DNA from 2 places in the Streptomyces sp. ALB3 genome. Region 2 is predicted to be linked to the other one. Evidence: riboswitches for the same ligand, from Rfam matches in the RefSeq annotation. Region 2 holds a riboswitch; the other holds the start of a gene.
The links. Region 2 has a riboswitch for glycine ahead of gcvP (aminomethyl-transferring glycine dehydrogenase). Riboswitches for the same ligand answer to the same signal wherever they lie in the genome.

Region 1: linked by a shared signal. The riboswitch ahead of gcvT (glycine cleavage system aminomethyltransferase GcvT) and the one ahead of gcvP (aminomethyl-transferring glycine dehydrogenase) in region 2 are both predicted to bind glycine.

Annotation. Positions count from the first base shown of each region.
Region 1 is NZ_JBISCE010000004.1:59,985-68,265, forward strand. It holds gene ACHFIV_RS05710 (enoyl-CoA hydratase/isomerase family protein) at 1-433, shown strand, start outside; gene ACHFIV_RS05715 (ATP-binding protein) at 685-1,200, shown strand; gene ACHFIV_RS05720 (EF-hand domain-containing protein) at 1,702-1,917, shown strand; gene ACHFIV_RS05725 (L-serine ammonia-lyase) at 2,047-3,432, opposite strand; gene glyA (serine hydroxymethyltransferase) at 3,590-4,849, opposite strand; gene gcvH (glycine cleavage system protein GcvH) at 4,868-5,245, opposite strand; gene gcvT (glycine cleavage system aminomethyltransferase GcvT) at 5,336-6,463, opposite strand; glycine riboswitch at 6,633-6,730, opposite strand; gene ACHFIV_RS05745 (AAA family ATPase) at 6,904-7,593, shown strand; gene ACHFIV_RS05750 (enhanced serine sensitivity protein SseB) at 7,832-8,281, shown strand, end outside.
Region 2 is NZ_JBISCE010000031.1:139,064-147,344, forward strand. It holds gene gcvP (aminomethyl-transferring glycine dehydrogenase) at 1-2,453, opposite strand, end outside; glycine riboswitch at 2,649-2,744, opposite strand; gene ACHFIV_RS19400 (PRC-barrel domain-containing protein) at 2,878-3,249, shown strand; gene ACHFIV_RS19405 (DNA polymerase IV) at 3,171-4,607, opposite strand; gene ACHFIV_RS19410 (MerR family transcriptional regulator) at 4,681-5,298, opposite strand; gene ACHFIV_RS19415 (bifunctional nuclease family protein) at 5,466-5,939, opposite strand; gene ftsR (transcriptional regulator FtsR) at 5,993-6,736, opposite strand; gene ACHFIV_RS19425 (FHA domain-containing protein) at 6,779-7,564, opposite strand; gene ACHFIV_RS19430 (DUF881 domain-containing protein) at 7,755-8,281, opposite strand, start outside.

The sequences.
Region 1 (8,281 bases), on a different contig from region 2:
CTGCGCCGACTTCAGGATCGCCGCGGACAACGCGAAGCTCGGGCAGCCGGAGATCCTGCTGGGACTGATCCCCGGTGCCGGCGGCACACAGCGCCTGGCCCGCCTGGTGGGCCCGTCCAAGGCCAAAGACCTGATCTTCACGGGCCGTCAGGTGAAGGCCGCAGAAGCGCTCTCGATCGGCCTGGTGGACCGGGTGGTGCCCGCCGCCGAGGTGTACGAGCAGGCGCACGCCTGGGCCGCCCGGCTGGCTCGCGGGCCGGCTCTGGCGCTGCGGGCGGCCAAGGAGTCCGTGGACGCGGGCCTGGAGACGGACATCGACACCGGGCTCACGATCGAGCGCACCTGGTTCGCAGGGCTGTTCGCCACCGAGGACCGGGAGCGGGGCATGCGCAGCTTCGTGGAGGAGGGCCCGGGCAAGGCCGAGTTCGTCTGACCGAGCGTGAGGTGCGTACACAGGCGCGCACGTTCATCCGTGCGGGCGGTCGTGCCGGACCTTAAGAGAGCCTTAAGGCCCGGCGCCCGATCCGCTCGCGCGATGACCCGGCCGCTCGCTGTCGCCGCAGGTGGGCATAGCTGCGGGGGTCTTCTTTCTGCCCCTGGCATATGCCGGAGAACCGGCCCGGAATGACTGGTTCCGGCAGAGGGATTCTGCCGGAACGGTCACGGAGCGCGTTCTGTGCGGCCATGATGGTGCGCATGGCGGGCCTCGAGGGTGTGGAACAGCCGCGACCGCGCAGCGGCGCGACAGCGGCGCGCTGGATGTCTGCCGTCGAAGACGAACAGGCGTTCAAGGCGCTGGAGTTGTTCGGAAATCCGACGGAGGAGGAGGTCCGGCTGCCCTCCCGTCCGGAGTCCGCGGCCACGGCCCGCCGGATCACCTCGTGCGTGATGCTGCGCCAGTGGCAGCTTCCGCCGCAGACTGCGGAGTTCGGCGTCCTGCTGGTCTCCGAGCTCGTGGGGAACGCCGTGCGGCACACCGGCGCGCGCGTCTTCGGCCTGCGGATGCTGCGCCGCCGCGGGTGGGTGCGGATCGAGGTGCGTGACCCCTCGCGCGGGCTGCCGTGCCTGATGCCGGTCGGTGAGATGGATGTCAGCGGGCGAGGTCTCTTCCTGGTCGACAAGCTCTCCGACAGGTGGGGTGTGGACCTCTTACCGCGCGGGAAGACCACCTGGTTCGAGATGCGCACCGCCGACCGGTGACACACAGAAGCCCCCGGGCGGCCTGGGTGTGGCGCGTCGGGGGCCTCTGAGGGGGCCGTGGAATGGGGGGTGTGTCCACGGCCGCACGTGGGACCTGGCTCGGGTCGGAGGAGGTCGTGCCTCCGACTATGACAGACGGGCGCCCCGGGAGCCAAAGCCGTCAATCGGTCGCTACCGGTCAAATCATGCTAATTGCTTTGCGCATCGCAGGTGTGATGAGTCACGCACCTGGCATTCTGCATGTATGCACCGACTTCGCTCGGTAATTCGTTGATCACTTCCTGGCAGTGGCCCCGGGCTCACCGCTCTGGCACCACCGCCGGGCAGACCCTCCCCCTCACCGGGACCGGCTGTCGCCGGCTGAGCGCGGTGAGGACGATGGAACTGCCGTCCTGCGTCCGCACCGTCCGGGCCGGTCCCCGCCGTCGCCCGCCGGAACCGTCACTCGGGGTGCCGGATAATCTGACCTCCGTCAACGACGCTTAACGAAGGGGCGGAACAGTGGCGGACATCGAGTCGGCACGCAAGGCATTCGAGCGCTTCGACCAGAACAGCGACGGCAGCATAACGGCCGCCGAGTACAAGAGCGCGATGGCACAGCTCGGTGACCCCTACGTCACCGAGACGGTGGCCCAGGCCGTCATCAACGCCCACGACGGCAACGGCGACGGTGAGCTCACGTTCGACGAGTTCTGGGCCTCGCAGAACAAGGCCTGACCCCGGGTGTGGCCGGCTCTTCGTGCCGGCCACCACGCTCCCGGACGGAGAGCGCACCCGGCGCCCCGTGAGCAGGGAAGGCCCTGACAGCGCTGAAAGACGTGAACGCGCTGGTCAGGGCCTAGAGCCTCAGCACTCGATGATGTTCACCGCGAGGCCGCCGCGCGCCGTCTCCTTGTACTTGACGCTCATGTCCGCGCCCGTCTCCTTCATCGTCTTGATGACCTTGTCGAGGGAGACCTTGTGGGTGCCGTCGCCGCGCAGCGCCATCCTGGCCGCCGTGACGGCCTTGACCGCCGCCATGCCGTTGCGCTCGATGCAGGGGATCTGCACCAGGCCGCCGACGGGGTCGCAGGTCAGGCCCAGGTTGTGCTCCATACCGATCTCCGCGGCGTTCTCCACCTGCTCGGGGGAGCCGCCCAGGACCTCGGCGAGGGCGCCCGCGGCCATGGAGCAGGCGGAGCCGACCTCGCCCTGGCAGCCGACCTCGGCGCCGGAGATGGAGGCGTTCTCCTTGAAGAGCATGCCGATGGCGCCTGCGGCCAGGAGGAAGCGGACGACACCGTCGTCCTTCTCGGCCTCGGTGCAACTGCCCGCGGCGAAGTTCATGTAGTAGTGCAGGACGGCGGGGATGATGCCCGCCGCACCGTTGGTGGGGGCGGTGACGACGCGCCCACCGGCGGCGTTCTCCTCGTTGACGGCCATGGCGTAGAGGGTGATCCACTCCATGGCGAGCGTCTGGGGGTCGCCCTCCGCGCGCAGCTGCCTGGCCGAGTTGGCCGCGCGGCGCCGGACCTTCAGGCCGCCGGGCAGGATTCCCTCGCGGGACATGCCGCGCGTGACGCAGGCCTGCATGACCCGCCAGATCTCCAGCAGGCCGGCCCGGATCTCGTCCTCGGTCCGCCAGGCCTTCTCGTTCTCCAGCATCAGCGAGGAGATGGACAGGCCGGTCTCCCGGGTGAGCCTCAGCAGCTCGTCGCCGGTGCGGAAGGGATGCTTCAGGACGGTGTCGTCCGGGATGATCGGGTTCTCGCCGGCCACGGCGTCCTCGTCGACGACGAAGCCGCCGCCCACCGAGTAGTACGTCTTCTCCAGGAGCGGCGAGCCCTCCCGGTCGTACGCGAGGACCGTCATCCCGTTGGCGTGGTACGGCAGGGCCTTGCGGCGGTGCAGGACGAGCTGCTCGTCGGCGTCGAAGGGGACCTCGTGCATACCGAGGAGATTGATGCGGCCCGATGCGCGGATCTCCTCCACGCGGGCGTCGGCGCCCTCGACGTCCACCGTGCGGGGCGACTCGCCCTCCAGGCCCAGCAGGACGGCCTTGGGGGTGCCGTGGCCGTGGCCGGTCGCACCGAGGGAGCCGTACAGCTCGGCGCGTATCGAGGCGGTGTGGGCCAGCAGGCCCTCGTTCTTGAGCCGGCGGGCGAACATGCGGGCCGCACGCATCGGGCCGACCGTGTGCGAGCTTGACGGGCCGATGCCGACAGAGAAGAGGTCGAAGACCGAGAGGGCCACGGGGGGTACTCCTAAGGCGTTGGTGGACGTCGTTGTCCGCCGGGTGGTGCGGGGACGGGCCGGTGGGCCCGGGAGCGCGGGGCAAAGGGGTGGGGGCACCGGGCTCACTGGGTTCAGTGTGCGCGGTGCCCCCACCCTGTGTGCAAATTGCGGGTGACTACTTGATGCCGGGGTACAGCGGGAACTTCTCGGCCAGCGCGGTCACGCGGGCCTTGAGGTCGTCGGCGTCGTACGTGGGCTTCAGCGCGGCCGCGATGATCTCGGCGACCTCGGTGAAGTCCTCCGCCTGGAAGCCGCGGGTGGCCAGGGCGGGCGTGCCGATGCGCAGACCCGAGGTGACCATCGGGGGCCGCGGGTCGTTCGGGATGGCGTTCCGGTTGACCGTGATGCCCAGCTCGTGGAGCCGGTCCTCGGCCTGCTGGCCGTCCAGCTCGGAGTTGCGCAGGTCGACCAGGACCAGGTGGACGTCCGTGCCGCCGGAGAGGACGGACACGCCCACCTCGGTGACGTCCGGCTGCACCAGACGCTCGGCGAGGATGCGGGCGCCGTCCAGGGTGCGCTGCTGGCGCTCCTTGAACTCGTCGGTCGCCGCGACCTTGAAGGAGACGGCCTTGGCCGCGATCACGTGCTCCAGCGGGCCGCCCTGCTGACCGGGGAAGACCGCCGAGTTGATCTTCTTGGCGAGCTCCTGCGTCGACAGGATCACGCCGCCGCGCGGACCGCCGAGGGTCTTGTGCGTGGTGGTCGTGACGACGTGGGCGTGCGGCACCGGGTTGGGGTGCAGGCCCGCGGCGACCAGCCCCGCGAAGTGGGCCATGTCGACCATCAGGTACGCGCCGACCTCGTCCGCGATGCGGCGGAAGGCGGCGAAGTCCAGCTGACGGGGGTAGGCGGACCAGCCGGCCACGATGAGCTTCGGCTTCGACTCCTTGGCGAGGCGCTCGACCTCGGCCATGTCCACCACACCGGTGTCGTCGACGTGGTAGGGGACCACGTCGTAGAGCTTGCCGGAGAAGTTGATCTTCATGCCGTGGGTCAGGTGACCGCCGTGGGCCAGGTTGAGACCCATGATCGTGTCGCCCGGCTTCAGCAGCGCGAACATGGCGGCGGCGTTGGCCTGCGCGCCCGAGTGCGGCTGGACGTTCGCGGCCTCGGCGCCGAAGAGCGCCTTGATGCGGTCGATCGCGATCTGCTCGACCACGTCGACGTGCTCGCAACCGCCGTAGTAGCGGCGGCCGGGATAGCCCTCGGCGTACTTGTTGGTGAGGACGGAGCCCTGCGCCTCCATGACCGCGACCGGAGCGAAGTTCTCCGAGGCGATCATCTCGAGGGTGGACTGCTGGCGGTGGAGCTCGGCGTCGACGGCGGCGGCGACGTCCGGGTCCAGCTCGTGGAGGGAGGAGTTGAGAAGCGACATCAGTGGGTCCCTAAGGTCTCAGTTGCCGGAGAACGCGGTGTACTCGTCGGCGGAGAGAAGGTCCTTCGGCTCCTCCGCGACGCGCACCTTGAACAGCCAGCCGCCCTCGAAGGGAGCGGAGTTCACCAGCGACGGGTCGTCCACGACGTCCTGGTTGGCCGCGGTCACCTCGCCGGTCACCGGCGAGTACAGGTCGCTGACCGACTTGGTCGACTCCAGCTCACCGCAGGTCTCGCCCGCGGTCACCGTGTCACCGACCTCCGGGAGCTGGGCGTAGACGACGTCACCGAGCGCGTTCGCCGCGAACTCGGTGATACCGACCGTGGCCACGCCGTCCTCGAGGGCCGACAGCCACTCGTGCTCCTTGCTGTACCGCAGCTGCTGGGGGTTGCTCATGACCTGAATTCTCCTGTACGCGAGGGAGTGGTGGTGAACGGTGGTCTTACGGTGTGAGACACGAATACGTCACGTGCGCGGTGCGCAGCGTCACTTACGGCGCTTGTAGAAGGGAAGAGCCACGACCTCGTACGGCTCGTGCGTGCCCCGGATGTCGACCCCGACGCCCTGGGTGCCGGGCGCGGAGTGCGCCGCGTCCACGTAGGCCATGGCGATCGGCTTGCCCAGGGTCGGTGACGGCGCACCGGAGGTGACCTCGCCCACGACCTCCCCGCCGACGACGACGGGGTAACCGGCGCGCGGCACCCGGCGGCCCTCGGCGACCAGGCCGACCAGCTTGCGGGGCGGGGCCTGCTCGGCCCGCTCGGCCGCGGCGGACAGCGCCTCGCGCCCGACGAAGTCGCCCTCCTTCCCGAACTTCACGACCCTGCCCAGCCCCGCGTCGAAAGGCGTCAGCGCCGTGGTCAGCTCGTGTCCGTACAGCGGCATGCCCGCCTCCAGGCGGAGCGTGTCGCGGCAGGAGAGCCCGCACGGGATGAGGCCGTACGGCGCGCCCGCCTCGGTCAGCGCCTTCCACAGCTGCTCGGCGTGGGCGGGGGCCACGAAGAGCTCGAAGCCGTCCTCACCGGTGTAGCCGGTACGGGCGATGAGCGCGGGGACACCGGCGACCGTTCCGGGGAGTCCGGCGTAGTACTTCAGTCCGTCCAGGTCGGCGTCCGTGACCGACTTCAGTACGGCGGGGGAGTCGGGGCCCTGGACGGCGAGCAGGGCGTACGCGTCGCGGTCGTCGCGTACCTCGGTGTCGAAGTCCCCGGCGCGCCCGGTGAGCGTGTCCAGGACGAGCTGGGCGTTGCCGGCGTTGGCGACGACCATGTACTCCGTGTCCGCCAGGCGGTAGACGATCAGGTCGTCCAGGATGCCGCCGTCCTCCGCGACGATCATCGTGTAGCGGGCCCGGCCCACCCCCACGGTGGCGATGTCGCCGACCAGCGCGTAGCTCAGGAAGGCCGCCGCCTGCGGGCCGGTGACGGTGATCTCGCCCATGTGCGAGAGGTCGAACAGGCCGGCACGGGTGCGGACCGCGTTGTGCTCGTCGCGCTCGCTGGCGTACCGCAGCGGCATGTCCCAGCCGGCGAAGTCGGTCATGGTCGCGCCCAGCGACCGGTGCAGGGCGTCGAGGGCGGTGCGACGGGGGGCGGTGCTCGGGGCAGTGCTCATGGACATGGCTCCAGGGCATGACGACAGGGGGTGTGGTTCCCTCCCCATCTGTCATCGGAACCTGAGAGGTTCGCCGAGAGCCCCTGAAAGGGTCCTGCCGGGATCAGCTCCGGCAGGGTCGGCTTGCACCTTGGGTGGGACCGCGCAGCGGTCCGCTTTTCAGATCTGCCTCATCCACGCGGTACGGGGCCTGAGAGATTCAAGGGAGGAACTTGCTCCTTCGGCGCCCGGCGCACACGGTGACCGGGACTCTCCCGCGCGGATTCGAACGGCCTGTATGCAGTTGGCGGGGTCATCATCGCACGCATTGGGGGAGAGTGGGGTGTCCCGGTGCCGACCCGTACCGGTCCCGACACGTGGGGACGGAAGCAGTTGTGCCGCATTACCTTTTCTTTACACTTCTTGAGCAGGTCGGTGGGTGACTCGGCAGGGGGAAGGCGATGACGTTGCAGCGCTACGCGACTACCGCGGGGGCGGCGCGCGGTGCGATGCCCCAGCAGCCGGGCGTGCCCGCCCGGGAGCTGACGGGCGGGCACGCTCCGGTGGTGCGTGATCTTCGAGGCGGGGGCGGCCGGGGGGCGGACGGCCTCGACTTCGCCGCGGGTGACGTGGTGGTGGTCTCGGGGCTGCCCGGCAGTGGGAAGTCGACGCTGATCCGCCGGGCGGTCCGGGAGCACGCGATCGACTCCCAGGACACGAGGGACCGCTGGGCGGCCGCCCTGCCCCGGTTACTTCCGTACGCCCTCTACCGCCCTCTGGTGCGCGCCGCGCACTACGCCGGACTGTGGCGGGCTCTGAGATCGGGCGGATCCGTCGTCGTCCACGACTGCGGCACGCAGGCCTGGGTGCGCCGCTGGCTGGCCCGTGAGGCCGGGCGCCGGGGCAGCGCCCTGCATCTCGTCCTGCTCGACGTCACCCCCCGGGTGGCCAGGCAGGGGCAGCGGGAGCGGGGGCGCGGTGTCTCCGGATACGCGTTCGCCCGGCACCGGCGCGCGGTCGCCCGGCTGCTGCGCGACACGGAGAGCGGCCTGCTGCCGCCGGGCTGCGCCTCGGCGGTCCTGCTCGACCGGGAGACGGCGGCCGCGATCGGCCGGATCTCGTTCCCGGAGGCGCGGCTGCCGCAGGAGTAGGCCCGGTGGGCCGCCTCCGGCGGGAGGCGGTTCCCCGCCGTCGCGACGGCGGTGCGGGCGCGCCCCGGAGGCGGTCACCGTTCGCATACGCACAGTTCGCGGGCCTCCCGGGGGCTGTCCGGAATCTGGACGGTACGGCGGGTCCGGACGCCGCTCCCGCCCGCGGCACTGCCTCGGGGGCGCGAGCCGGTCTAAGGTTTCTGCCGCACAGGCATGGCGAGAAAGGGATACAGACACCGTGGACATTCCGGCCCAGGCCCAGGCCCCGTCGCATCCGGCGCAGGGGTGGCCGGCCAACGAGCTCGAAGAAGTGCTCAGCGCCTCGCTCGGTGTGCCCGGGGCCGGCGGCCGGCTGGTCGAGGTGCTCGGCCGCAGCCTGGTGTGGGTGCCCCTGCCGAACGGTGGCGGGCCCGACAGCGCCGACCTCGACCTGCCGACGATCGACATCGACGGCGGCGCGTACGTCCCCGTCTTCAGCTCCGAGGCACAGTTCCTCAGCTGCGTCGGCTCCCACCTCTCCTTCACGGTGGCGCCCGCACGTGAGTTCGCCCGTGGACTGCCCCCGCAGCTGGGCGTGGCGGTCAACCCGGGTGGTGCCGTCGGGGTGCCCCTGCCCCCGCCCGCCGTGGCCGAGCTCTGCCGGGCCGGCCGCACTCCGCTGGACGGCCCCGCGAGCGGCGGCCGGGTG
Region 2 (8,281 bases):
ACGATGCACTCGTGCGCGACCAGACCGGCCGGGCCGTTGTACAGGACCGGGAAGTGCGGTTCGAGGCGCTTGGCGATGTAGTTGGCCGCGAGCACGGCGACCTGCGTCGCACGCTTGAGCCCTTCGCCCCCCATGAGGCGTACGTAGGCCCACGAGATGGGCAGGATGCCCGCCGAGCCCCACGGAGCGGCCGAGATCGGGCCGACGCCGCTCTCCGGGCCCGCGGCGGGCTGGAGGGGGTGGTTGGGGAGGTAAGGGGCCAGGTGGGCGCGCACGCCGACCGGGCCCACACCCGGGCCGCCGCCGCCGTGCGGGATGCAGAAGGTCTTGTGCAGGTTCAGATGGGAGACGTCTCCACCGAAGTGGCCCGGCTTGGCCAGACCGACCAGGGCGTTGAGGTTGGCGCCGTCCACGTACACCTGGCCGCCGGCGTCGTGCACCTCGCCGCAGATGTCCGCGACGTGCTCCTCGAAGACGCCGTGCGTGGAGGGGTAGGTGATCATGAGTACGGCGAGCTCGTCGCGGTGCTTCGCGATCTTGGCCCGCAGGTCCTCTATGTCGACCTCGCCGTCGTCGGCGGTCTTCACCACGACGACCTTCATGCCGGCCATCACGGCGCTCGCGGCGTTGGTGCCGTGCGCGGAGGACGGGATCAGGCAGACGGTGCGCGCGTGGTCGCCGTTGGCCCGGTGGTAGGCGCGCACGGCCAGCAGCCCGGCGAACTCGCCCTGCGAACCCGCGTTGGGCTGGATGGACACGGCGTCGTAGCCGGTGACCTCGGCGAGACGCTCCTCCAGCTCACGGATGAGGGTGAGGAAGCCCTGCGCCTGCTCGGCCGGAGCGAACGGGTGGAGCGCACCGAATTCGGGCCAGGTGATCGACTCCATCTCGGCGGTCGCGTTGAGCTTCATGGTGCAGGAGCCGAGCGGGATCATGCCCCGGTCCAGCGCGTAGTCGCGGTCGGCGAGCTTGCGCAGGTAGCGCAGCATCGCCGTCTCGGAGCGGTGCTGGTGGAAGACGGGGTGGGTGAGGACGGCATCGGTGCGCAGAAGGCCCCCGGGCAGCGCGTCGGCCGCCTCGGCGTCCAGCGCCTCGATGTCGCCGGCTGCGCCGAAGGCGGCCCAGACGGTGGCGACACGGGCGCGGGTGGTGGTCTCGTCACACGCGACCGAGACGTGGTCGGCGTCGACGAGGCGGAGGTTCACCCCGCGCTCCCGCGCGTCGGCGACCACGTCGGCCGCCTTGCCCGGCACGCGGACGGTGAGGGTGTCGAAGTACGCCTCGTGCACGACCTCCGTGCCCGCGGCCCGCAGCCCCTCGGCCAGGATGGCGGCGAACCGGTGGGTGCGCCGCGCGATCGTACGCAGCCCGTCCGGCCCGTGGTAGACGGCGTACATGCCGGCCATGACGGCGAGCAGCACCTGGGCGGTGCAGATGTTGCTGGTGGCCTTCTCGCGGCGGATGTGCTGCTCGCGGGTCTGCAGGGCCAGCCGGTAGGCCTTGTCGCCGTCCGCGTCGACCGAGACGCCGACGAGCCGGCCGGGCAGGCTGCGGGCGAACTTCTCGCGTACGGCCATGAAGCCGGCGTGCGGTCCGCCGAAGCCCATCGGGACGCCGAAGCGCTGCGTGGTGCCCACGGCGATGTCCGCTCCCAGCTCTCCGGGCGAGGTGAGCAGCGTCAGGGCCAGCAGGTCGGCGGCGACGGACACGATCGCGCCCAGTTCGTGCGCCTGCTCGATGACGGGCCTGATGTCCCGCACGGCACCGGAGGCCCCGGGGTACTGGAGCAGCACACCGAAGACCCCGCGCTCGGCCACCTCCGCGGGAATGCCCTCGGTGAGGTCGGCGACGACGACCTCGACCCCGGTCGGCTCGGCGCGGGTCTCGATCACCGCGATGGTCTGCGGCAGCGTGTCGGCGTCGACCAGGAAGACGCCGTCCTTCACCTTGCCGACCCGTCGCGCCAGCGCCATGGCCTCGGCCGCGGCCGTGCCCTCGTCCAGGAGCGAGGCCCCCGAGGTCGGCAGCCCGGTGAGGTCGGCGACCATCGTCTGGAAGTTCAGGAGGGCCTCGAGACGGCCCTGGGAGATCTCGGGCTGGTACGGCGTGTACGCCGTGTACCAGGCGGGGTTCTCCAGGACGTTGCGCAGGATCACCGGCGGGGTGAAGGTGCCGTAGTAGCCGAGCCCGATCATCGGTGCGAGCACCTGGTTGCGGTCGGCGAGGCTGCGCAGCTCGGCCAGGACCTCGGCCTCGGTGCGGGCACCGGGAAGGTCCAGCGCATCGGCACTCTTGATCACGTCGGGCACCGCGGCGGCGGTGAGCTCGTCCAGGGAGCCGTAGCCGACCTGGGCGAGCATCTTCGCCTGCGCCTCGGCATCGGGCCCGATGTGGCGCTGCTCGAACGGAATGCCCTGCTCCAGCTGGGCGAGCGGAGTGCGACGGGGGGTCATGATGGAGGCCTCCTGGTCTGTCACGACCTGCGAGGGGCGCGCCACGGCGTGGCTGCCCGTACGGCCTCCCCCTCTGTCATCTCGACCTGAGAGCTTCACCGGCACGCCCTGGGGCGTACCGGCTTTCACCGTCGGTGAGGGCGGCGCCCGTCGCGGCACGTGCCGTACGGATACCGCCCTGCTTTCCAGAGTGACCTCGTCCGTGCGGTACGGGGGCCTGAGAGATTCCGGGGAGGAGTTGCTCCTTCGGCGCCGCCGGATCGCTCCGGAGGACTCTCCCGCACAGGGTCAGCAGCCGTGTCCCAGCCTACCAGCGGGCCCGGCGCGGGCTGTCTCGAGTGGCCGACGGTCCGGATCTGGCCTTTCGTAGTGCCTGTGGAGCAGCCGCGACCACTTGACGCAGTCGTGACCAGTGGGAGGCACCGTGCAGGCCGACATCGATCCGCGCAGCCTGATCGGCCGCAAGGCCTTCGACCGTCGAGGTGCCAGGATCGGAACCGTGGACGAGGTCTATCTCGACGACGCCACCGGGGTACCCGAGTGGGCCGCCGTGCGCACCGGTCTCTTCACCAGGGACGCGTTCGTCCCGCTGGAGCCGAGCGAGTTCGTCGACGGATCACTCGTGATCCCCTTCGACCGGTCCCTGATCAAGGACGCGCCCGACTTCGGTGTCGGCCGCCATCTGTCCCCCGAACAGGAACTGCAGTTGTACCGGCACTACGGGCTGGACTCCTCGCCCTCCGCCGGGGCGGGTCCCGACAGGGACTTCGGCAGGCTCGCGGGCCAGGAGGAGTAGTCGACCGCGTCACGCACCAGCGGAAGCGGATCGGCCGGACGCAGCTGCGGATCGTCGACACGGAACGTGCGCACCCGGCCGGGCGGTGACCACGGCTCCTCGAAACGAACGGTGACACGGCCGACGCCGCTGCCCTGCACCCAGCCGTGACCGTGGACGTCGTGCCGTACGTCGTGTCCGGCCTGCCAGCGCCGCGAGGCCGGCTGTTCCCCGCCCTCCGGCGTCTTCGCCGCGCCGTCTCCCTCGTCCGGGGCGGCGGAGGACTCCTCGGCGGCGTGCTCGGCGTCGGCGGCCTGCGCGAAGAGATCCTCCTGCGTGAAGTCCGCAAGCCCTGTGACACCGACGCCGAGCAGCCGCACGCCTCCGGTCGTGTCCACGGCCTCCAGCAGCCGCGCGGCGGCCTCCCTGACCACCGTGGGGTCGTCGGTGGGCCCGCGGAGGGTCTCGGATCTGGTGAGCGTCGAGAAGTCGTAGCGGCGCACCTTGAGGACCACGGTGCGGCCGGAACGCCCCGCGCCCCGCAGCCGTCGCACACACCGGACCGCGAGCCGTTCCACCTCCGTGCGCACGCGCACACGGTCGTGCAGGTCCACGTCGAAGGTGTCCTCGACCGAGACCGATTTGGCGTCCCTCTCGGCGACGACCGGACGGTCGTCGTAGCCCCGCGCCATGCGGTGGAGCGCGACGCCGTGCGCCTTCCCCAGCAGCCGCACGAGCTCCGCCTCACCGGCCTCCACCAGGTGGCTGACGGCGGTCATGCCCGCGCGCCGCAGGTGGTCGCCGGTGGCGGGCCCCACACCCGGGAGGATCCGCACGGACATGGGAGCCAGGAGTTCACGCTCGGTGCCGGGCTCGATCAGCAGCAGACCGTCCGGTTTCGCCTCCTCCGAGGCGATCTTGGCAAGCATCTTGGAGCCGGCCAGACCCACGGAACCGCTGAGTCCGGTGACGCTCCTGATCACGGTCCGCAACTGCTCACCGACCAGGCGCGCGGACGCCGAGTCGTCGGCGACCCCGCCGGCCTCGAGATCGACGAAGGCCTCGTCCAGACTGAGCGGCTCCACGAGCGGTGACAGCCGCCCGAGCAGCTCCATCACCTGGTCGCTCACTGTCCGGTAGAGCGCGAAACGCGGGATCAGGTACGCGGCGTTGGGCGCGAGCCGTCTCGCCTGCGCCATCGGCATCGCCGAGTGCACGCCGAGACGGCGCGCCTCGTAGGAGGCGGTGGCGACCACCCCGCGCATGCCCAGTCCACCGACCACCACCGGCTTGCCACGCAGACTGGGCTTCGCCGCCTGCTCCGCGGAGGCGTAGAAGGCATCCATGTCCAGATGCAGGATGGTGGGCGCGGCTCTCACACGGCCGATGCTGCCCTATGCCACTGACAACCGCTCCGCCCGGCGGGTGCGCCACGCCGCCCGCCCCGGTGTCTCAGCCCGCGCGATTGCGTCGGCGTGCCAGTTCGTCGCCGGGGTTGGGGCCGATCAGGGTCTCCCCCGTGTCGACACGCTCCCCGTGCAGCTGGGACAGTGCCGCGTCGACGTCCCGCCAGACGACACCGACGGCGATCCCGAAGACGCCCTGACCTCCCTGGAGCAGGTTCACGACCTCGTCCGGCGAGGAGCACTCGTAGACCGTGGCGCCGTCACTCATCAGCGTCATCCGCTCGAGGTCGGTGAATCCCCGGGCCCTGAGGTGCTGAACCGTGGTGCGGATGTTCTGCAGCGCGACACCCGTGTCCAGGAAACGCTTGACGATCTTGAGGAGCACCACGTCCCGGAAGCTGTAGAGACGCTGCGTCCCCGACCCGTACGCCGGACGTACGCTCGGTTCCACGAGCCCCGTACGCGCCCAGTAGTCGAGCTGCCGGTAGGTGATCCCGGCCGCCGCACATGCAGTCGGCCCCCGGTAGCCGATCTCCCCTGTCACTGCCACACCGTCCGCTGCCACCACCGCCGGCTGAACCGGCTGTCTGATGGAGTGGTCGGCCGCACTGCCGTGCTGCCGGTACGGCCCACCCTCAGCCGTACCGTCGCCGCTGCTTCTCACGCCGACCTCCGTCCTTGACCTGCCACCTCGAAGGTAGGCAGTCACCAGGGGTGCGTCAACGATCGCCACACTCGGCACGCCGAGTGATAATCACCCTGAGGGTGGTTTCCCGTGACTGATTTCCGGGAACGGCTTGTCGGATGCGCTGACGCTGCCCCTCGGGACGGTCACTGACTGTTCGTGCCGAAGTCCTCCGGCGAGATCTGGTCGAGGAACTCGCGGAACTTCTCCACCTCGTCCTCCTGTTCGTCGGGGATGGCGATGCCCGCGTCGTCCAGCACCCCGTCACTGCCGTAGATCGGCGTGCCGGTGCGCAGGGCGAGCGCTATGGCGTCGGACGGCCGTGCGCTCACCTCGACACCACTGGCAAAGACCAGCTCCGCGTAGAAGACCCCTTCTCGGAGGTCCGTGATGCGGACCTCGCTGAGCTCCTGGCCCACGGCCTCGAGCACGTCCTTGAAGAGATCATGGGTCAGCGGCCTGGCCGGAGCCATGCCCTGCTGGGCGAAGGCGATCGCGGTCGCTTCCCCAGGGCCGATCCAAATAGGGAGGTACCGGTCGCCTCCCACTTCACGCAGGAGCACGATCGGTTGGTTGGAGGGCATTTCCACCCGGACACCCACAACGTCGAGCTCGTTCACACAGCAACCCTAGGACGTGCCCGCCATGTTTGGATAGTCGGGCTCGTCCGCCCTCAGTGGAAGCTGACCTTCAGAGCGGTCTGCACGAGCGCCGCGTGGAGGCGCACGGAGAGCTCCGCCAGCTCCTTCGCGGTGGCCTCCGCATGTGCCCTGGTCTGCGGATTCCTGTGCCGGCGCAGGGGTGCGACCACCTGCTCGACCAGCCCCGCCTCGCGCTCGGCGGCGGCCTTGACGGCGCGCAGGTGCCGGGGTTCCAGACCAAATCTGCCCAGGTCCGCCACGAGTCGTGCCACGGTCACCGCCTCGGCGTCGTAGCTGCCTCCGGCGGCGGGCACGATCAGCCCGTACGACTCCCACTCGGCGAGCTGCTCCTCGGTGGCCTCGGCGGCGGCGAGGAGTTCCGGGCGCCCGATACGGGAGGCGGTGTTCTGCCCGAGGTCCTGGTCCCACAGGACCTCCGTGGACTCGCCCTGGCCGCCGCCGGACGGGAGCGCGGCCTGTTCTCCGCGGGCGAGTGCTTCGAGGTGCTCACGGATGACCTTGAGCGGCAGGTAGTGGTCCCGCTGCATGCGCAGCACCTGAGCCAGCCGCTCGACGTCGGCAGAGCTGAACTTCCGGTAACCCGATGGCGTGCGCTGGGGCTCGACGAGACCCTCCGCCTCCAGGAAGCGGATCTTGGAGATCGTGACTTCGGGGAACTCGTCGCGCAGCCGCAGGAGCACCGTGCCGATGCTCATCGCACGCTCGCCCGCGGCGGCGGTGCCGTGACCGGCACCGCCTGTCGGTGTTCGCAGCATGGACCTTCCTGGTGGTCCCCCCGGACGTGGTCCGGGGAAGGGTCACACGCCTCGCTGGCTCGCGTAGAAGACCAGCCGGTACTTGCCGATCTGGACTTCGTCACCGTTGGTCAGCGCGACGGAATCGATGCGCTCGCGGTTGACGTAGGTGCCGTTGAGGCTTCCGACGTCGCCCACCGTGAAACTACCGTCCGGGCTCCTGTGGAACTCCACGTGACGCCGCGACACGGTCACGTCGTCGAGGAAGATGTCGCTCTGCGGGTGACGGCCGGCCGTCGTCAGGTCGCCGTCCAGCAGGAAGCGGCTGCCGGAGTTCGGGCCACGCCGGACCACCAGCAGCGCCGAACCCGCCGGCAGCGCGTCCACGGCGGCCTGGGCCTCCGGGGAGAGCGAGGGAAGGACCGTCTGGCCCGTCGCCTCGGCCTCGTACGCCTCGATCCCCGAGATCGAGATGGTGGAGGTCGTCTCCGAGGCGCGCTCGGGCACCCCGCCCCTCAGCGGCGCACCGCAGTTGGAGCAGAAACGGCTGGCCTCGGCGTTCCGATGCCCGCACCTCGTACAGACCGGCATGGACGAGCCCTCCGGAGCGGGGGCGTACCCTCCACCCGTACTCGAGGTCGATGATTCCCCGAAACCTATGCGTCCAGAACCCCCGGGGTCAACGGACGACGCGCCGGACCCGACGGCGCCTCCCTGGACCTCGTCACGGAAGAGCGGGCGCTCCGAGCCCTGCTCCTCGGCGCCCTGACCCTGACGCGGAGCGCGGTGGCGGGCAGCGCTGCTGTCCTCGCGGGCACTCTTTCCGAACAACTTCGCAAACAACTTCACGGGCGTTTCCCCTTGACCGAAATAGACCCGCCCGTGGGGCAGGACGAACCCTGAATGAACACACCTGCCGACCCGGACATCTTCACAACGTCCGTATCCACCCGACAGTTTCCACCACGCGCCACCAATCCGTTGCGCCGACCCCCCGCAACCCGGTGTGCGTGTCCTGTGAGCACCGCGCCCCACCGCCTCACCGGGACGACGACCGGGCGTGGTCGGGCTGTTCCGCCGGCCGCAGGGCGTCCACGACGATGTCCTCGGCGCGTGTCACCTCGGCCGTGGCCTGCTCCTTCTCGAGCGTCTGCACGACACCACCGGGGATGTTCAGAGCCGGCTCCAGGTCCTGCGGTTTGCCGATGACCTCGAACTCGTAGGGAGCCTCGATCCTGCGGCCGTCGACTCTCAACTCTCCCCCGTCACCGGAGAAGTATGTATTGGCCACCACCCGCACGCCGTTGATCTCGATCGCCTCGGCACCCGCGGCCCGGAGCTCCTGGATGGTGTCCAGGAGCATGTCGGACTCCACCGCGCCGCTCGGGTCACTGATGGTCAGCGTGATGCCGGGGCCGTGCGCCGCGACCGTTCCCGCCAGGATACCGAGCTGACGCTCCTTCTCGAGCGTCTGCTTCCGGGCCTCCTCCGCCTGGTCGGAGCTGTTCTCCAGTTCCGTGCGCTGGTCGTCGAGGCGCTGTTTCTCGTCCTCGAGGCGCTGGGTCC